2 regions of the Methylobacter sp. S3L5C genome follow, and region 2 is predicted to be linked to the other one. Evidence: riboswitches for the same ligand, from Rfam matches in the RefSeq annotation. Region 2 holds a riboswitch; the other holds the start of a gene.
The links. A riboswitch is a leader RNA that binds a small molecule or an ion and turns the genes downstream of it on or off. The one in region 2 is predicted to bind cobalamin.
Positions count from the first base shown of each region.

Region 1: another riboswitch for cobalamin. It lies ahead of KKZ03_RS10695 (TonB-dependent receptor domain-containing protein); the one in region 2 lies ahead of KKZ03_RS12410 (CbtB domain-containing protein).

Region 1 is NZ_CP076024.1:2,406,068-2,414,438, reverse strand. Features, by position in the region: gene KKZ03_RS10720 (hypothetical protein) at 10-579, opposite strand; gene KKZ03_RS10715 (MlaD family protein) at 576-1,490, opposite strand; gene KKZ03_RS10710 (ABC transporter ATP-binding protein) at 1,483-2,265, opposite strand; gene KKZ03_RS10705 (ABC transporter permease) at 2,262-3,401, opposite strand; gene KKZ03_RS10700 (hypothetical protein) at 3,531-4,109, opposite strand; gene KKZ03_RS10695 (TonB-dependent receptor domain-containing protein) at 4,161-6,008, opposite strand; cobalamin riboswitch at 6,123-6,335, opposite strand; gene mutM (bifunctional DNA-formamidopyrimidine glycosylase/DNA-(apurinic or apyrimidinic site) lyase) at 6,386-7,201, opposite strand; gene KKZ03_RS10685 (copper resistance protein NlpE) at 7,265-7,654, opposite strand; gene KKZ03_RS10680 (DUF2272 domain-containing protein) at 7,982-8,371, shown strand, end outside.
Region 2 is NZ_CP076024.1:2,777,679-2,786,049, forward strand. Features, by position in the region: gene KKZ03_RS12395 (cobaltochelatase subunit CobN) at 1-2,534, opposite strand, end outside; gene KKZ03_RS12400 (ferredoxin) at 2,527-2,838, opposite strand; gene KKZ03_RS12405 (CbtA family protein) at 2,838-3,605, opposite strand; gene KKZ03_RS12410 (CbtB domain-containing protein) at 3,568-3,765, opposite strand; cobalamin riboswitch at 3,898-4,119, opposite strand; partial or broken gene KKZ03_RS22050 (ISAzo13 family transposase) at 4,776-4,943, shown strand; gene KKZ03_RS22055 (Arm DNA-binding domain-containing protein) at 4,944-5,123, opposite strand; gene KKZ03_RS12420 (hypothetical protein) at 6,093-7,121, shown strand; gene KKZ03_RS12425 (hypothetical protein) at 7,146-7,433, shown strand; gene KKZ03_RS12430 (DUF262 domain-containing protein) at 7,538-8,371, shown strand, end outside.

The sequences.
Region 1 (8,371 bases), 370 kb from region 2:
AGCGCTTTATTATTTACCGGGTAATCCTGCCAGCCAAATCTGAATCTGGTCAGTGGCTTGTCTGGTTAAACCAACAAAACCGTTAACGGCACCCGCTGCATCTGCTGTTACCGTTGGTTGTTCAAAATAAAATTCCTGCGTACCCATTTTTTTCTTATTATCGTTGGCATAAGCTTCTGCAAAGAAATGTAGCACGACTTTAGCCCTATCCGGTGCAGCAAATTGCTGTTCAAAATCATGTAAGCGGATAATTAAAGAGTAGCCTTGTGTCTTCCCACCAGAGACCAATAGCTGCTCAAGCAATTCTGGTGGCGAAGCAATCCAGAGATCCAGCGCATAAAAACCTATTTGAGTGGGTGATGCATAAAGGAGTCGGTAACGAATGCGATTATCCCAAAGCCATGTTGGTGCATTAACAGTAACCATTAGTTCATTAGTCGGCTTGCTGGTAATGCTGGCGTTGGCAACCGAAACAGGCAAACCAAAATCATGCAATACCGGATGTTTCGGTGAAACACTACAGCCAGCCCCAAGTAATAATGTGAAAAACAATACGCAACGATTAAGTAAATGCTTCATTCGGGCTCCTTATAACCCGGTTCGCCCGGCCCCGAATTACGGTGATCCGGACCCAGCAATAATGCTTGTGGATTATTGTCCAACATCGTGGCTGCTCTTTTTACCTGTTGTGCTGTTGATTGCAATTCAGTAAGTAATTTGTTAACTTTCGGCAAGGTGGATTGTATCAATAGATCACTGGCAGTCTCACCGGTATCAACCAGATTGCCTGCTTTTACACTAAGTTTTTGCACGTCGCCGGTTAAACTCTGTAAATCGTGCGTTAGTGAATTAATGTGGCTCAAGGTTTTCTGGCTATCTGTGGTTAATGCAGGAATACCGGCTAGCGCCTTGTCAACGCTTTTTCGTAAATCCGAAAGTTTGTCAGTTAAAACACTTAAATTACCTAAAATATCGCCAATATTTTTTTCATTTTCCGCATTTAATAACGAACTTAGCCGCACCATTAAGTTATCGGCTTTGTGCAAAATTTCTTCCCCTGAGCTCATCAATTTATCCGTCATCGAAGGCATTAAAGGAATACGGGACAAGGGATCGTCGCCAGGCTCCAAAACAGCGGGTAACGTACCGGAATCCTCCAATTGAATCTGGGTCAAACCGGTTACTCCTTTTAAGCGTAAGGTCGCAAAAACTCCCTTGGTAAAAACAATGTCCTTATCGACTTCAATCGGAACCAGAATAATGCCCGTGTCATTGGGATCAAACAGAATTTTGGTCACTTTTCCTACCGCAATACCCCGATAAAAAACCGTTGATTCAGGATTAAGACCTGAAACAGATTCGAGGGTTGAAATAACATAAATATTTCGTTCCCTTTCAAAATGCCCTATCCAATAAATGATCGAGGTTATGCCCACCACAAAAACAATCAAAAAAAGACCGGTGACCAGTGCATGCTTGTCTCTACCCATGAGTCGCCTCTTGATATTGAAATACCCGTTGCGCCCGTTTATTGTAAAAAAACTTTTCAATAAACGGATGCTGACAACTTAACACTGAAGCCAGCGTTCCAAAAGCAACCAATTGATTATCTGCCAGTACCGCGACCTTGGTGCATAAGTCTCGCAGAATATCCAAATCATGAGTGACCATCACTACCGTAAAATAATGAGCTTGATGCAATTCGGATAACAGGCTGACAAAATCTTCACTCGAAATAGGGTCCAATCCCGAGGTTGGCTCATCCAGTAATAATAAACCTGGCTCCAAAATCATGGTGCGAGCCAGTGCTACGCGCTTAATCATACCGCCAGACAGATCGGCAGGTTTTAACCAGGCATCATGATCAGCCAAGCCTACCATTGACAGCTTCATAAATACGATACGTTTAATTAATTCTTCATCCTTAAAGCCCAGTTCCCGCAAGGGGAAGGCAATATTATCAAAAACATTCAACACACTAAATAAGGCGCCTTTTTGAAATAACACACCACAATTACTACGCAAATGCAGCCAATGATCAGCAGTCACGTTTGTTAAAGATTGCCCCATAACAAACACTTCGCCCTGACTGGGTAATTGCAAACCAATGAGTTCACGTAGCAAGGTTGTTTTACCACAACCCGAGGCACCTACCAAACCCAATATCTCGCCCTGTTGCAGACTCAGATTAATGTCTTCATGAACAATTTTATCGCCAAAACGGGTGTAAACATGTTCCAAACGTATCGCATCGAATTGGCTCATGGCATTCCTACTCCCATAAATAAAATGGCAAATATCGCATCAATCATAATCACTACGGTAATTGATGCCACTACCGAATTAGTCGTTTCGCTGCCCAAACTTTCGGTGTTCGGTTTAATTTTGAAACCAAAATGACAGGCTATCAGCGCAATCATAAAACCAAAAACAGCCCCTTTACCCAAACCAATAAACACATTGAGTAACGGCACCACATTAGGCAATTTAAGAAAAAACTGCTGATAGCTGATATCCAGGGTATTTTGCGCCGAAAACATTCCACCTATCAATGCCGCTGCGCTGGTCCATGCACTTAAAAGCGGCATGACTATCGTTAGTGCCAATACTTTTGGCAAAATCAGCCGCAAAGAATGGGCAATACCCATTGCCGATAAGGCATCCAACTCTTCAGTAACGCGCATAATACCAATTTGGGCAGTCATTGAGGAACCTGAGCGACCCGCGACCAAAATAGCCGCCAATAAGGGTCCCAGCTCACGAATAATACTTAAGCCAAGAATATCAATAATATAAATTTCTGCACCAAAAGTTTTTAATTGCAAGGCCGATAGATAGCTCAGCACGACTCCAATCAAAAAGCCCACGAGTGCAGTAATTCCTAAAGCTCTAACACCGGCATCATAAATGGTAATGGAAATTTCAGAAACGGGAATTTCATGTGGATGGCGCAACAGATAACCAAAATCCAGAACCAGTTGACCCAACATGGTTACCAGACTCAATAATTGCGCCCAAAAGCCCCAAATTAATTGCTGAAAATAGTTAAAAAAACGCCTGAAACGAGACTCTACAGGTTCGGCAACAGGCATACTCTGCGCTTGCCAGCGCTCAAATAAGCGCTGATGTTCGGGTTTTATCCGTAACAGTTCCGGTATGCATTGTCCCCAAGCTTGCCAGATAATCAAAGCGACCATACTATCGAGTTTATCAACAGTAAGCAGATCCCATTGTGCCGTTTTATTAATGGCGTTGAGGCTTATTTTTTGTTGCAGACCAGGCGTTATGGCCAGGTTACAAAGATTCCAGCAGCCGGTTAATATGACAATTGACTGCGCATCATCACACGTAACGACTGTTAGATTGGGAGGTAAATCAGGACTTGCTTCAGTCTCAATCATGGGAGGGGATGACTTAAATAAATACTGTCGACCAGCTACTTAAAACAGTGAGATCATACAGATAACATCTCTTAAAGAGATATTATCTGTTGATATAAAAGTTATTTATCTAAAAATCTATAGACTGATTTAAACCGGTTTATGACCAGACTGAAGCTCAGGCAATAATTTGATTAACTTAACAATAACGTAACCGGCAACCCCATAAATTAAGGTAGCGCCCACATAGGACGGGTAATATTGTGCTATCCGTGAGAAATATTGCCCCCACGACAAGTCTGCATAACGACCTGAAAATAAATAGAAACTACCATTGGAAATGGCAAATGCGGCAGATGCGGCAGATGCGGCCAGTGTTAACAAACCGACAGACTTGGTCAACTCCGCAATTTTCATTGCTTTAAAGGTTGCACAGTAACGACCGGCAAGCCACATGACAGTATAAGTAGGAATAAGGAAGACATAAGCAGGCGAAACACACCAGCCGCTGGTACCGTTTTCAATAGCGATGGTGTCAATCAATGCCGCCAACGCCAACAAGAAGCCCAGCAAGGCTTTTTTACGATAAAAACCGGCAAAGAAAAAGACCGCTAATGAAGCATCAGGAAGATGCAGTACATCACCAAAATGATGAAAACGTGTCAGCGCCATCAACGCAATCAGGGCTATTGGTAAATACTCGGCATGCAGCCATTGTTTTATGTTCATAGTTTTATAATGTGGTGAATTAAAAATAAAGCCGTCCTTGGCGAAAGACTGTTAGTTATTATAATGGATTGAAAGAAAAAAGTTTCTACCTGCTGTGTTATAAGTATCAACTAGTTGATATTGTTTATCCAGTAGATTGTTTAATTTGGCGTTTAGTATCCAGTTTTTATTAATGTGATAAGCCGACCGTAAATCAGCCGTAACATAACCACCTACCTCAACAGTATTTTGTAGATTATTAAAGCGATTGCCTTGCGCCATCACATTAGCGCCCAGATCAAAAGACCCAAAAGTTTTGGATAAATCAAAAGCCAGGGTTTGATCAGCTCGACGAGGTAATCGGGCATTAGTCTCCCTATTTTGAGGGTTTAACAGGTTCATACTCAACTTACCGTTCCAGCCCATTAATTGGGTGCCAATTTCAGTCTCTATACCTTGAATTTGAGCTTTACCGATATTTTCTGCCGTAAAATTATAAGTGACGGGATCCATCGTTGGGGTAATTAAATTATCGATATTAGTGTGATAAGCCCGAACCTCCCACTGCCCCCAATCATGATTACCGGCAATTCCGGTTTCAAACGAGGTTGATTCTTCCGGCTTCAGAGTGGGATTACCATAATTTGGATAGTAAAGATCATTAAAAGAGGGAGCTTTAAAGGCATTACCAAAATTTGCCAGCAAACTAACACCGTAATTCCAGTTATAACGCCAACCTACACTCCCCGTCACATAACTGCCAAAAGATTGATTATCATCAAAACGTACTGAGGCATTAACAAAATGATCATCCCACAGCTTGCTCTGTAACTCGGTAAACACCCCAACATCATAACGAGAGTCAACATTATAAATTGTTGAACTGGTCACTTCATCCAGCCGATAATCAGAACCGGCAGTCAGTTGGTGCTTATCCGATAAAGTAAACTGATTGAGCCAACTGGCATTCCAGCGAGCAGTGTTAAATTGACTGGAAAATGAACCGCCTGGCGCAAACTGATCGCCATCATCCTGACTTTGCCCAAAACGCAGGGTTGAGCGCCAGTTTTTCATTAGATCCATACTGGCTGTTGTTCCGGCAACCTGCTCTATGAAGTTGGTTCTATCTTGATAATTACCGTCATAATTTGTTGTCCCTTGCGCCCGCATAAAAAATGCTTCAACTTCAGTATTATTTTTATCAAAACGGTGGCCAACGCGTGCGTTTACTGCCGCATTATTGTAACCATCGTTATCTGGCTGATTAACACCGTAAGGCCCCGGCGTTGCTTGCTGTGAATTAAAACCATGCGAACCTAAGCCTGACGAACCCAAGGTATACCAGTTATTTTTCCATTTACCGCTCACCGTACCGGCAACCCGGTAAGTATCGTAAGAACCACCACCGGCATCCAACGTGACACTGGGCTTATCTTCCTGACTACCTTTACGGGTAAAAATCTGGATAACCCCACCTATTGCTTCCGAGCCATACAAACTTGATTGAGGTCCCCGAATGATTTCCACCCGCTCAACCTGATCAATGGGGATAAATTCAAAAGGAGTGGTTCCCAAAGAGGCAGAACCGACTTTAATACCGTCAATCAGCACAAGAACATGATCGGAATTGGTCCCGCGCATAAATATACTCGTGGTTTTTCCGTAACCACCCTGTTGAGTCATATCAATCCCGGTGGTGCCTTTTAGCAATTCAGGCAAGGTGTTAATCTGTAACCGTTCAATATCCTTTCGGGTATAAACAGTGGCTGCAGTTGCCAATTGATTTTTAGGGGTCTCGGTTCTGGTTGCAGTAACTACCATATTAGGTAGTTCTAATGAATTATCTTTGGAATTTTGTTGTGCTTGTGACTGTGCATTAAAACCCACGAGTAATAATGAACCCGCTATAATTTTTTGCATGATTGTCCCCTGCGCCGCCCGCGCATAAAGATTAAGTAATAACAGCGGAGGACAACAGAAGCTAAATGAAAAACACGAAGGTGCGTAATCACTACGCAAAACAGCCCTCCGCTGTAGCGAATTATACTTTTAGGCCGGTCTCCGGGCTTATAAGTGGTGTTAACCTGAATCATCACCTTCCCATGTTGGTTAACACAGTGGCGTACTGATAATTCTTTACTTATATACCGTTGCGGGGGCAGCTTCGGATTTGGCATAGGCCTTACCGACTTCCCGTTTAACCATTGGATTTGACTATCCTCTGGAACCTTAAAGCAGAGCGCAATTATAGGGGGTAATCTTTATAATGCAAGCTGTAATGTTATTTTTCACGTTTATTAACTCTGACAACTGCTACAAAATACCGTTGAACGATTGGTCAGTCTTATTTCGGTTAAGGGTTGCAGGCAGTCGACACAAAGCAGTCCCTTACGACCATAAACCTTAAGTTGTTGCTTAAAATAACCGGGCTTGCCGGCTTCATTAACAAAATCTCGTAACGTGGTTCCACCTTCCTGGATAGCATGATGTAAAATAATCCTGATACACTCGGCAAGCTTTTGATAACGCGCCAGAGAGATCTTTCCGGCATGACGCGAAGGTAAAATACCCGCCATAAATAACGCTTCATTGGCATAGATATTACCGACACCCACCACAATATGACTATCCATAATAAATGACTTTACCGGCACTTTCCGGTTTCTGGATAAGGCATAAAGAAGCTCACCAGTAAAACCTGCCAACAAGGGTTCCGGGCCCAAATCTTTAAGTAGTTGATGCTCGGCTATCGGCGCTGAGGTCCATAGCACGGCACCAAACCGGCGTGGATCGTTAAATCGCAGCACCGTGTCGTCGTTGAAAATAAAATCAAGATGATCATGTTTACCAGGCCCCTGCCCGGTGGTCATAATCCGTAAACTGCCCGACATACCTAAATGCACCAGCATCGTACCGACATCGGTAGTAAACAGTAGATACTTTGCCCTTCTGGAAACTGACTTAATACGCAAACCCGTTAAAATATGGTTCAGTTCTTCAGGTACAGGCCAGCGTAATTTGGGTTGTCGAATAATAACCTGCTTAATCGTTTGCCCTTCAATATAAGGGGCAATACCACGGCAGGTTGTTTCAACTTCGGGTAATTCGGGCATCGTGATAGTGGCCTTTATTTTATTTTTGGTATGTAGACATTTGCCATGCCAAAGACTGCCAGCTCAATGTGACGAATGTGGCGCGGGTTCTTTTAAATTTTTTTTACGCAAAATATAACGCTCTGCAAGTTTTCCAGAGATGCGATTGCCATTATCATCCAGTTGAATCAGCCTATTTTCATCGACTAAATATTGCCGGGGAGTTGGGCTATTGCGTGGTGTTAAAACCAGGGTATTGCTTTTATTACCGGCAGTAAACTTCCCTTTTTCGGTAATTTCTTTTTCTGATTTACCAACGTATTGGGTAATCAACAAGTAACTGTTATTTTTGTTTAAAGCGAGTGCTGTTTTAATTCCTTGGCAATCATCACAAGGTAAAAAACCATAATAAATGCCAGGCCAATCAAGACTGTCTTGTGCGTGATGCCCGACATCATCCTTTGTTTCTGCCATTTCAGCAAAAACCGGCGTGTAATGAGAAAAAATTACGATAAAAAGAAAAAATTTCAGAAGCTTTTTAAATTGTCTACCTGCTATCATTTTAATCCTTGGCAAAAATCCTAGCATAGAAAAGATTTAAAGTAAAAAATCGAAGGCGCAGTGCAAGTTAAATTTGACCTATTAAATTATAAGTAACAAGTTTAAATAACGATTTATACCCAATCGATTATGATATTGTTTTTAACAATGCCTAGCTGGTTTTTCCATACTGTTTTACAAAAATTGGCAGCTTATATTAAGGTGTCAATCTAGACTGTTGGATTTAACGATAACTTAAATATGCCTTATCTATTACTCAATCTATTACTCAGTATGGTTTTGCTTGTTACTGGCTGCACCCTGCAAAAACAGGCGCAAGCACCTGCAATTTTAGCGGCAACGAATACCCCCTCAGCATTTACTATTCCTGACATTAGAGAACGAATGATCTATCTTGCCCGCCAGGAATGGGAGTTATTTGGCCGCCCGGAAGTTAATTATGATAGTGAACCGCCGACCATCACTTATCCTGATAAAGTTATCCACGGTCATGAAACCCTACCGCCTTTTTTTAGCCGGATATTCATGTATTGGTATAGGGCGACAGACTTACCGATAATCGGCTATGAAGGTGAAATCAGACCCTGGTCAGGCGCGTTTATTGTCTGGCTGGCCAGGAGTGCCGGCGTG
Region 2 (8,371 bases):
TCCGCATTGGTTACGATGGCTCGCCCTGCAAGTTGTTCAAGAAGGCTGCATGGTTTATCCAGACGACGTCCCGGATGTTCTAGCAGACTATAAATATCCAAATTGAACAGCGTGGCGATTTCCATTTGTAACCCCGGAATAGCCTGATTGGGCAAACGCGTGAGGGAAACCAGCATGTCAACCAGCTGTTCGTTCTCGGGCGATTGCCCCAAGATATGCAAACCATCGCGAATTTGTGCCGCACCCAGTTCGCACAGATAACCATCCAAATCTTCGATCAAATGGGCAATGTCTGACCCTGCCATTTTGGTTAAGACAGTAGGCAGCTTGTTTTGATCATGATCATGCGTGTGGGTATGAACCTGCTTTAAAGGTTGATTAAAAATACTTTTTCCGGTCTGAATCGGCTTAAAAATAGCGGGTTTTAAAGCGCCGGTTACTGGCGTATTCTTGGGAGAAAGAGGGGCGTGTGAATGCGAGTGCTCATGGTCATGATGGCTGTGCTCATGCTCGTCATGTGAGTGGTCGTGATCATGATGCAATAACCGGGCTTGCAAATCCGCATTCAGATTAGTCTCTTTCACCAACTCCCATATTTGCTGCTGCAATAGCGGCAGTTTTGCGGGATCGAGTATTTCTACCTGATAGTATTCATCCACCAGTTGCGTCAATTGCGCCAATGCGCCATAAGTATCAGCAGTAGTCATCGGTGGCGTCAGATGATCAACTACAACGGCATGGGCCCGGCGTTTGGCCTGCGCGCCTTCGCCAGGATCATTGATAATAAAAGGATAAAATAACGGCAGGTCGGCTAATAGCGCATCAGGAAAGCACTGCTCCGACAGTCCCACCCCTTTACCCGGCAACCATTCCAGCGTACCGTGTTTACCAACATGCACAATGGCATCTGCTTGCCATTCATCTTTTAACCAGCGATATAAAGCGTAGTAGTGATGCGTCGGTGGCAAGTCTGGCTGATGATAAATAGCATCTGGATCCATGCCATAACCGCGCGGCGGTTGTAGCATAACGATGGCATTTCCCAACTCAAGCCCGGCTAAAGCCAGTTGACCGTTATGCACATAAGCTTCACCCGGGGGCGCCCCCCATTGTGCAATTATTTTCTCCTGCATTTCACCAGGTAAATCAGCAAACCACTCGGCATATTGCAATGTGGAAACACGGCCGACCGCATTTGCCAACTGTTCGCCGGTGAGGTAGGTATTATCGTAAGCACAACGGTCTATCAATGCGTGGATAAGCGCAGTGCCGTTATCCGGAAGATTAGCTATGCAATAACCATCGGCTTGCATGGCGTTTAAGATGTGCATTAGCGAGGCAGGCGCATCCAACCCGACGGCATTGCCGATTTGCGAGGCTTTGCTGTTCGAATTGGTAAACACAAAAGCAATGCGTTTATTGGCATTATTGAGTCGTTTAAGTCGTGCAAACCGCGCGGCAATGCCTGCAATTCTGGTGACGCGATCCGGTATGGGCGCGTATTCAATCAGCTCATTCGGCAATCCGCTGGCACTGGCTTTAAACGATAGCGGGACTGTAATAATGCGTCCGTCGAATTCCGGCAAGACCACGTTCATGGCGGCATCCAGTGGATTTAATCCGCGCGGGGATAACTGCCACTGTAATTCTGTCATGCCGCTGGTAATTGCTTGCAACACGGGGACATTAAGCTGTTCCAATACCGACACTGACCAACCTGCGGGAGTTATTCCACCGGCTGTAATCTCACCCATGGCAAACGCGGTGGTATTAATCAACACGTCGATATGCGTGCCTTGTTCATTACTGAAATAGCGCAAGGCGGTCGGCAAGGTATAGCTACCGCCACCCGCACGCAAGGATGAAGTAAATACAGGCAAGACAGCCAGACCGAGCTTTTCCAGTGAGGTAATTAAGGCATCGACAAAGCGGGTATTACCACTCATCCAATGTGCACGATAGAAAACTATGCCGACACTGGGACATTCGATATTGCGGATAGTTAACCAGTCGTTAATGTCGGCATTTTGCGGTAAATCAGGGTGATAAATACCGTGTTCCGGTAACGCTATCGCAGGTTCAAATCCCAGACCTGTCAACAAAAAATGATCGGACAGATAGCGTAGAAGCTGCGCCATATTAATACTGCCACCGGCTTGAAAATAAGTGAGTACCTGATGCAGCACATCCATTGATACGGTTGAAGCTGCCGCTAATTCAGGATCAGGCTCGCCCGTGCCGCTGATGATAATTAAGTGCTGTCCACTGCTTTGCACTTGTTTTAGCAACTCCGGAAAGCCCGGTACGCTACCCAGTCCGCCTAATACGCGCAACACAATGATTCGCGCTGAAGCCAGTTGAGGGATAAGTGCCGCCGGTTGTTGCGCTTCACTTTCCAATGTCTGTAGGTTAAAACCGCTCACTTGCGCAAAATCTTCAGGCAGTTGCCCTAGCGCATTGTGTAACACGGTTAAATCATTGGCGGTATGGGTCAATAATGCAATTGATGCGCTCATCGCTTTAAGCTCAGACATCACCCACACCCAAGCGGTGGATAATATGCTCACTCACTTCGTTACTACCTTGCAGGTGTTCTTCGACTATACGCTCCAGCACCGACTCATTCGTGCAGCTATACCAAACCCCCTCAGGATAAACAACTAATATTGGACCGTTTTTGCAAACAGCAAAACAGTTCGAGCGAGTTCGTTTCACTTTTAATTCAGGGCGACTATCGATTTTTTCACCCAGCTTTTTAAACATTGCTTCGCTTTGCTTGCCGTCTTGCGTGCAGCGTGAACCGGTGCACATCAATACATGTTTGGAATAGGTACGCATTATTTGTTAGAGACCTGATGTTTGCTTGAAAAAAATGCCATTAAGCTACCCAGAACCAACCAAAATACCACGTTGGCAAAAGCAGTTGCCGCTATAAAGAGATGAGCCAACTCAGCGGGTGCGGCACTACTGTGAACGTCGGGTTGCGGTGCGCCTATCCAATGCGGCGATACCAGCAATACGAACCCCAGTAGTTTATTTAACCTGGTTTTAGAAAAAAACAACAGCCACAGTCCAACGGTAGTCATTAAAACAGTCATCAACCACCAAAGCTGTCGATCATGTAAATTAGCAGATTCAGTACCGGGAACTTCCGGAGGCAAGCCCAACGAGGGCGCGACAAAAAAAACAGTGTAACCCGCCAATCCCCACAGCAAACCGTTACGCCAATGACTAACCGGGCCGCGTAGATTAATGGTAGCGCCCAGCAATAGCGCAAAACCGACAGCCAAACTAATATTGGTCACTGCCGTATAAACTGTTCGCTCCCAACCATTTTCGGGTTGCCATTCTACGGCTTCATGATGATCATGTATTTTGGTCTCTTTACTATCATCATGAGTATGAGTAGTAATAACTGTGACCGTTGCTTGCTTTTCATAAGCTTCAGCTTGGATTAATACTGGAATAACTTGAATACTCTGAAGAGCCGTCAATAATAAACCTGTCCAGAACCCTGACCATAGCGCAGAGACTACAAGTATCTTGAAGGTAGACAGGTTAAGCACATTAATGGCACGGAAAACTGGCGGAATGACGACCGTCATGCGCTGCATTGTGAAATTGTATCGTTTCAGAAAAACCTGCACCATACAGAAGCGCCAAGCCTAATATGCCGGCAAGCAGGCTAGGTAAGATGCTATCTTTTAAAGCATTTGAAAGGGATGGTGTATCGACGTTAGCAGTTAATAAAGGTACTAAAGACATATTTTTCTCCTGTGAAAGGCAATAATAAGTAAATAACACAATATTGATCGTGTTAAAAAAATAATTTGCAGAAGGAGAAAACAAAAAGATGGACACGGGAACAGCAATCCATCTGAACGCCCTCCGCGTACAAATCTGACGATCACCTTAGGCCGGTCTCCGGGCTTACAAGCGGAAATTATTCCAAAAATTTACGCCTTCCCATGAATGACACAGTGGCTTATGCAAATTTTCTACTTGTTTACCGTTGCGGGGGCAGCGTAGGTTTTGTTAGCCTTTAAAGCAATCTCACCTACTTCCCGTTTAAATTCTAAAGACAGACTGTCCCAGAATACCTAATGCGATTTTTACAACCGGTAGTATAGGCACTGAATAAAAAACTAGCAAGATTAGTTCATTATTTCAACAGGTATTAGCTCAATGAATCAGAATTATCAGAATCATTGAACCACTTTAATTGTGTCCGTAAAATTACCACATTCCCAACAATAATAAGAGTTGGCGTCTGAATCGTAAGTGATTTTTATTATTTCAAACAGCGTAGTTAATGTTCCCGTAAATATTCTTTGTTGCACCATTGTCCCTCGCTCTATCAATGCGATTGGTAAATCCTTATCAGCCCCATGTAATATTAAGTTAGGCGATTTGCGAAGAAAATATTACCCTTTCAATGTAGGATGTCTTCTTTATTTTTCCACTGAGTACAATTACGCAATCCACTCCCAAGCCAATTCTATTGCTCTTAAGCGCATCTCAAATCGAAGATTTGAAGTTGGCGAGTACTAAAATGTCAGGTGCGGAGCGCAGGGCTTTTCAGGCGCTTATGACATTAAAATATTACACAGGTAACACCCGATTAGCGGAGGATATTTGGTTGGGGTCGTTATACCGTTCAGTTAGGACTTAATGATCAAAGCACCTGAATTATTTGTCAGGGAGTGCAAGCGACTTGCAGTGGAAATAAATTAGGGGAAGAAAAGCATCCTGATGTGGCCCAGGCACTATAGGCAATGGCAGATTCTTACAGCCAGCAAGATCCGACCTTTCATACTTCACTGTTATATACGCGACTGACCGCAGCGAAAGCTTTGGAACAGTTAACTACCCAAGGCTTCCAAGCGGATCAACTACCATCACCCAGCACCATGGCGGAGGTTTTGAACCGCAATAGTTACCGACTACAAACTACCAAGGGCCAGTTTTTGCCTTGTCTTATTAAACGTATAAATAAACCGCCACAACTTAGCGCCATTTTTGCCCACAAACAAAAACAGTCCATCACCATCATTAATCATGTAATTTTTTTCTTTAGACTTGGCTGCCTTGTAGGTCACGTCTTTATTGATATTCTTAGCCATAGTGTGTCCTTTATTGTGTCTTTTTTTTGACACTATAGCAAAGGACACAATAAAGGACACACTTTTAGGTGAATACGGTTGTATCTGGTACCATTTCGTTGGACAATAAAAAACCCGCTAAGCCTTACGACTTGCGGGTTTATGTATTTCTTTGCACGGTAATAAATCCTCGAATGGTACCGAGGGCCGGTATTGAATTTATCCATAACTAATTGTTTATAATTAAGATATTATTTGAAATTTATAAAAGGTAACGATTAAGGTAACGTTTTTATTTTTTACCCCTCCCATCAAATTGTCTAAATTTGTTTCCAGATTTGGATATGAATTTGATATATCCATATTCTTAATTTTATTTATTTTCAGACTTAATCTGACGATTTAAGAGCTAAACCTAACTTTACCCGTTTTTGACTGCCTGTTATCGACCCAGACCAGCCATAGGACTTTAGTTTTTCACTCCCCTAAACCTGCCATTCGCGAAGATCAGTAAACGACCTACGAGAGTCAATCTTTCCAGATTTTTCAAATATAGACTTTCAGAAATTAAATTTCCAACTTATGTCGCTGTAAGCCCATACAGATAACATCCCTTGAAGGGATGGTATCTGTCAACATTGAAATTATTTATCTGAAAATCTATAGCAACATAACACCAGAAAGCCGACAATCGATTCTAGAAAACCCTTTAATACATATCATATAGAGGCCTTCGCAATTACGCTACATAAAACTGCTTGCCAATTAGCTCATACGTTTGCGGTGTCGTTTAATCAAATAGTCTTCTATTAAATAGTTTTCTCTCACTACTAATCTCTATTAAAAAGCATCAGAGAAGGTAAAAATAATGCCAACTCAAACTTTTCGGGATAAATTGATAAATAAGTTCCCTACAAAGAAAGAATAGTGATATACTTCTTTTCGTCGGGACATATTTAATCCTGCGTTCATTTATAGGCGAGGTGAGTTATGGTAGATTTGGCAAAAATAACAAAAGATGATGCAAAAGAAGCCGCAATAAAGTTTTTGGGTATTTTAGCTATGTGGACAGATTGTCTTTTTGATGGGAAGGCAGGTGCTCGACTATTAAATATTGATCAACTGGGTTATGAGGGTGGAGATATTCATTACGATGGATCTACAGAAGCTCTTGAGTCGTATATATTGAGTAGCAATTTAGCTGAAGCTGTTTTTGTAACAAAAATCGAACAGATTTTTGAATTTGCAAAATGGGGGACTGGGTCAATAAAAAATGAACTTGGTGATCACTTAATAGATGGAAATCACTTAATAGATTTATTAACAGAATTTGGATCGTTCCGTAATGTTTTTGAGCGTAAATCTGGCCGTAGATTAGGACAAACGACTCTCCCGTTTCTACCTTTTAAAGATGATGGAGTGAATAATCTTGAAGTATTTAATATCAAAGGGAATTTGATTTTAGATATTTTGCTGACCATTACCGATGCCGCCTATGCAAGGTGGAAGCTTACAGATTATCATCAATTGACACTCGAGGAAATAGCATTACTTGCAGGAGTAGGTATAAAAACTGTTAGAAATGCAGTGAGCTCTAAAGGACATGATCGATTAGTAATAGCAGCAGGCGAAAAATACATTGATCATGACGAGGCTTATAGGTGGTTGCTCACTAAGAAAGGTTTTACAGGTCCATTTTCATACGATGCGGAACCAAGTTATGAGTCTTATGAAACATTGGGGCAATTTAGACACCACTGTTTTGTTTTACGAAAGCTAGCAAATCTTGAAATTACGGATTTATCTAAGAGCATGGGTTGGGATGAATTGTTAACAGATGCCTACACAAACCTTGAAAATCTAGTCGCAACGGAATCGCTAGAGTTATTAACACCAGTATTACTAATGGCGCTGGGAAATTTTTATCAATCCCTATACCTAACGACCTTTGTGGTTGAAGGAAGCAAAATATTAGCATCAGTAGTCGCTGAACTTCGCGCTAAAACATTATTTAACTGACCTAAATAAATTAAGGGAACTGTCATGATTTTAACAAAACACACAGAAGTCCGAATACAACAACGTTGTATACCAGAGCTCGTTTTGGATTTACTCCTTCAATATGGAGAAGTTGAACATCAGCATGGAGGGACGGATTTGGTTTATTTTAAATCTAAAAGCTTTACCAAGGCACGCAAACACTTAGAAAATATGCTGAAGGAATTCGATAAAATGAAAGACACTTATTTGGTCAGGAGCAAGCAAGATGAAAACAATATCATTATTACGTCAGGTTATCTAAAGGGCAGTCCGAGGACAAAAACCAAGTGAATGTTAAAAATCTTGTTATCAGAATAACCTTAATTTAATCAAGTAGCATATATTTATTCTGCTATCCAAAAATCTAATTTTGTAGTAACAATAAGGAAGATATAGTGTCGTACGATTCAACAACAATAGCTAATGTACTTGGAAAACTTAACAAATCATATTTTTTACCTGATATACAACGTCCATTTGTTTGGGATACCGATCAAATTACTCGTCTATTTGATTCATTGATGCAGAATTATCCGATCAGTTCTTTCTTATTTTGGGATGTGAATGAAAAAAATACAGAAGAGCGAGAAATCTATAAATTTATAATAGATTTTAGGTGTGGCGAAAATCAAGATGAAAAAATAGATTTGCTAAAAAATGACAATATAACTTTAGTTATGGATGGGCAGCAGCGACTAACCTCACTGATGATCGGTTTAATAGGATCCTATTCAGATCGCCCAAAGAATCAGCGTAAAAACCCAAATGGTCCGATTAAAAAGGCACTTTACCTGGATTTACTTAAAGATCCATCGGCAGAAATGGAAGATGACGATAATCCTAAACAGACTCGCTACGGATTTGATTTTTTTGAAACCCCACCTTCACGTTATAGTTCTACTAAATTTTGGTTTAAGGTAAGTGATATTCTTGATTGCAATAAAGATACATATCGAAAACGTCGGCATGCTTTAGTTGAGCAAGCAGGATTACTATCAAAAGAACAACTAGATGTTTTTGAAACTAATTTTGAAAAACTTTATGATGTTATTTGTCAAGATAAGTCAATCTCTTATTACACAGAAACAAGCCCATCTTATGACAAGGTTGTCGAAATTTTCATTCGAGCAAATGATGGCGGCACAAAGCTCAGTAAGTCAGATATATTAATGTCAATGCTTACCAAGAACTGGACTACAAATGCACGGGATGAAATAAATAATTTGGTT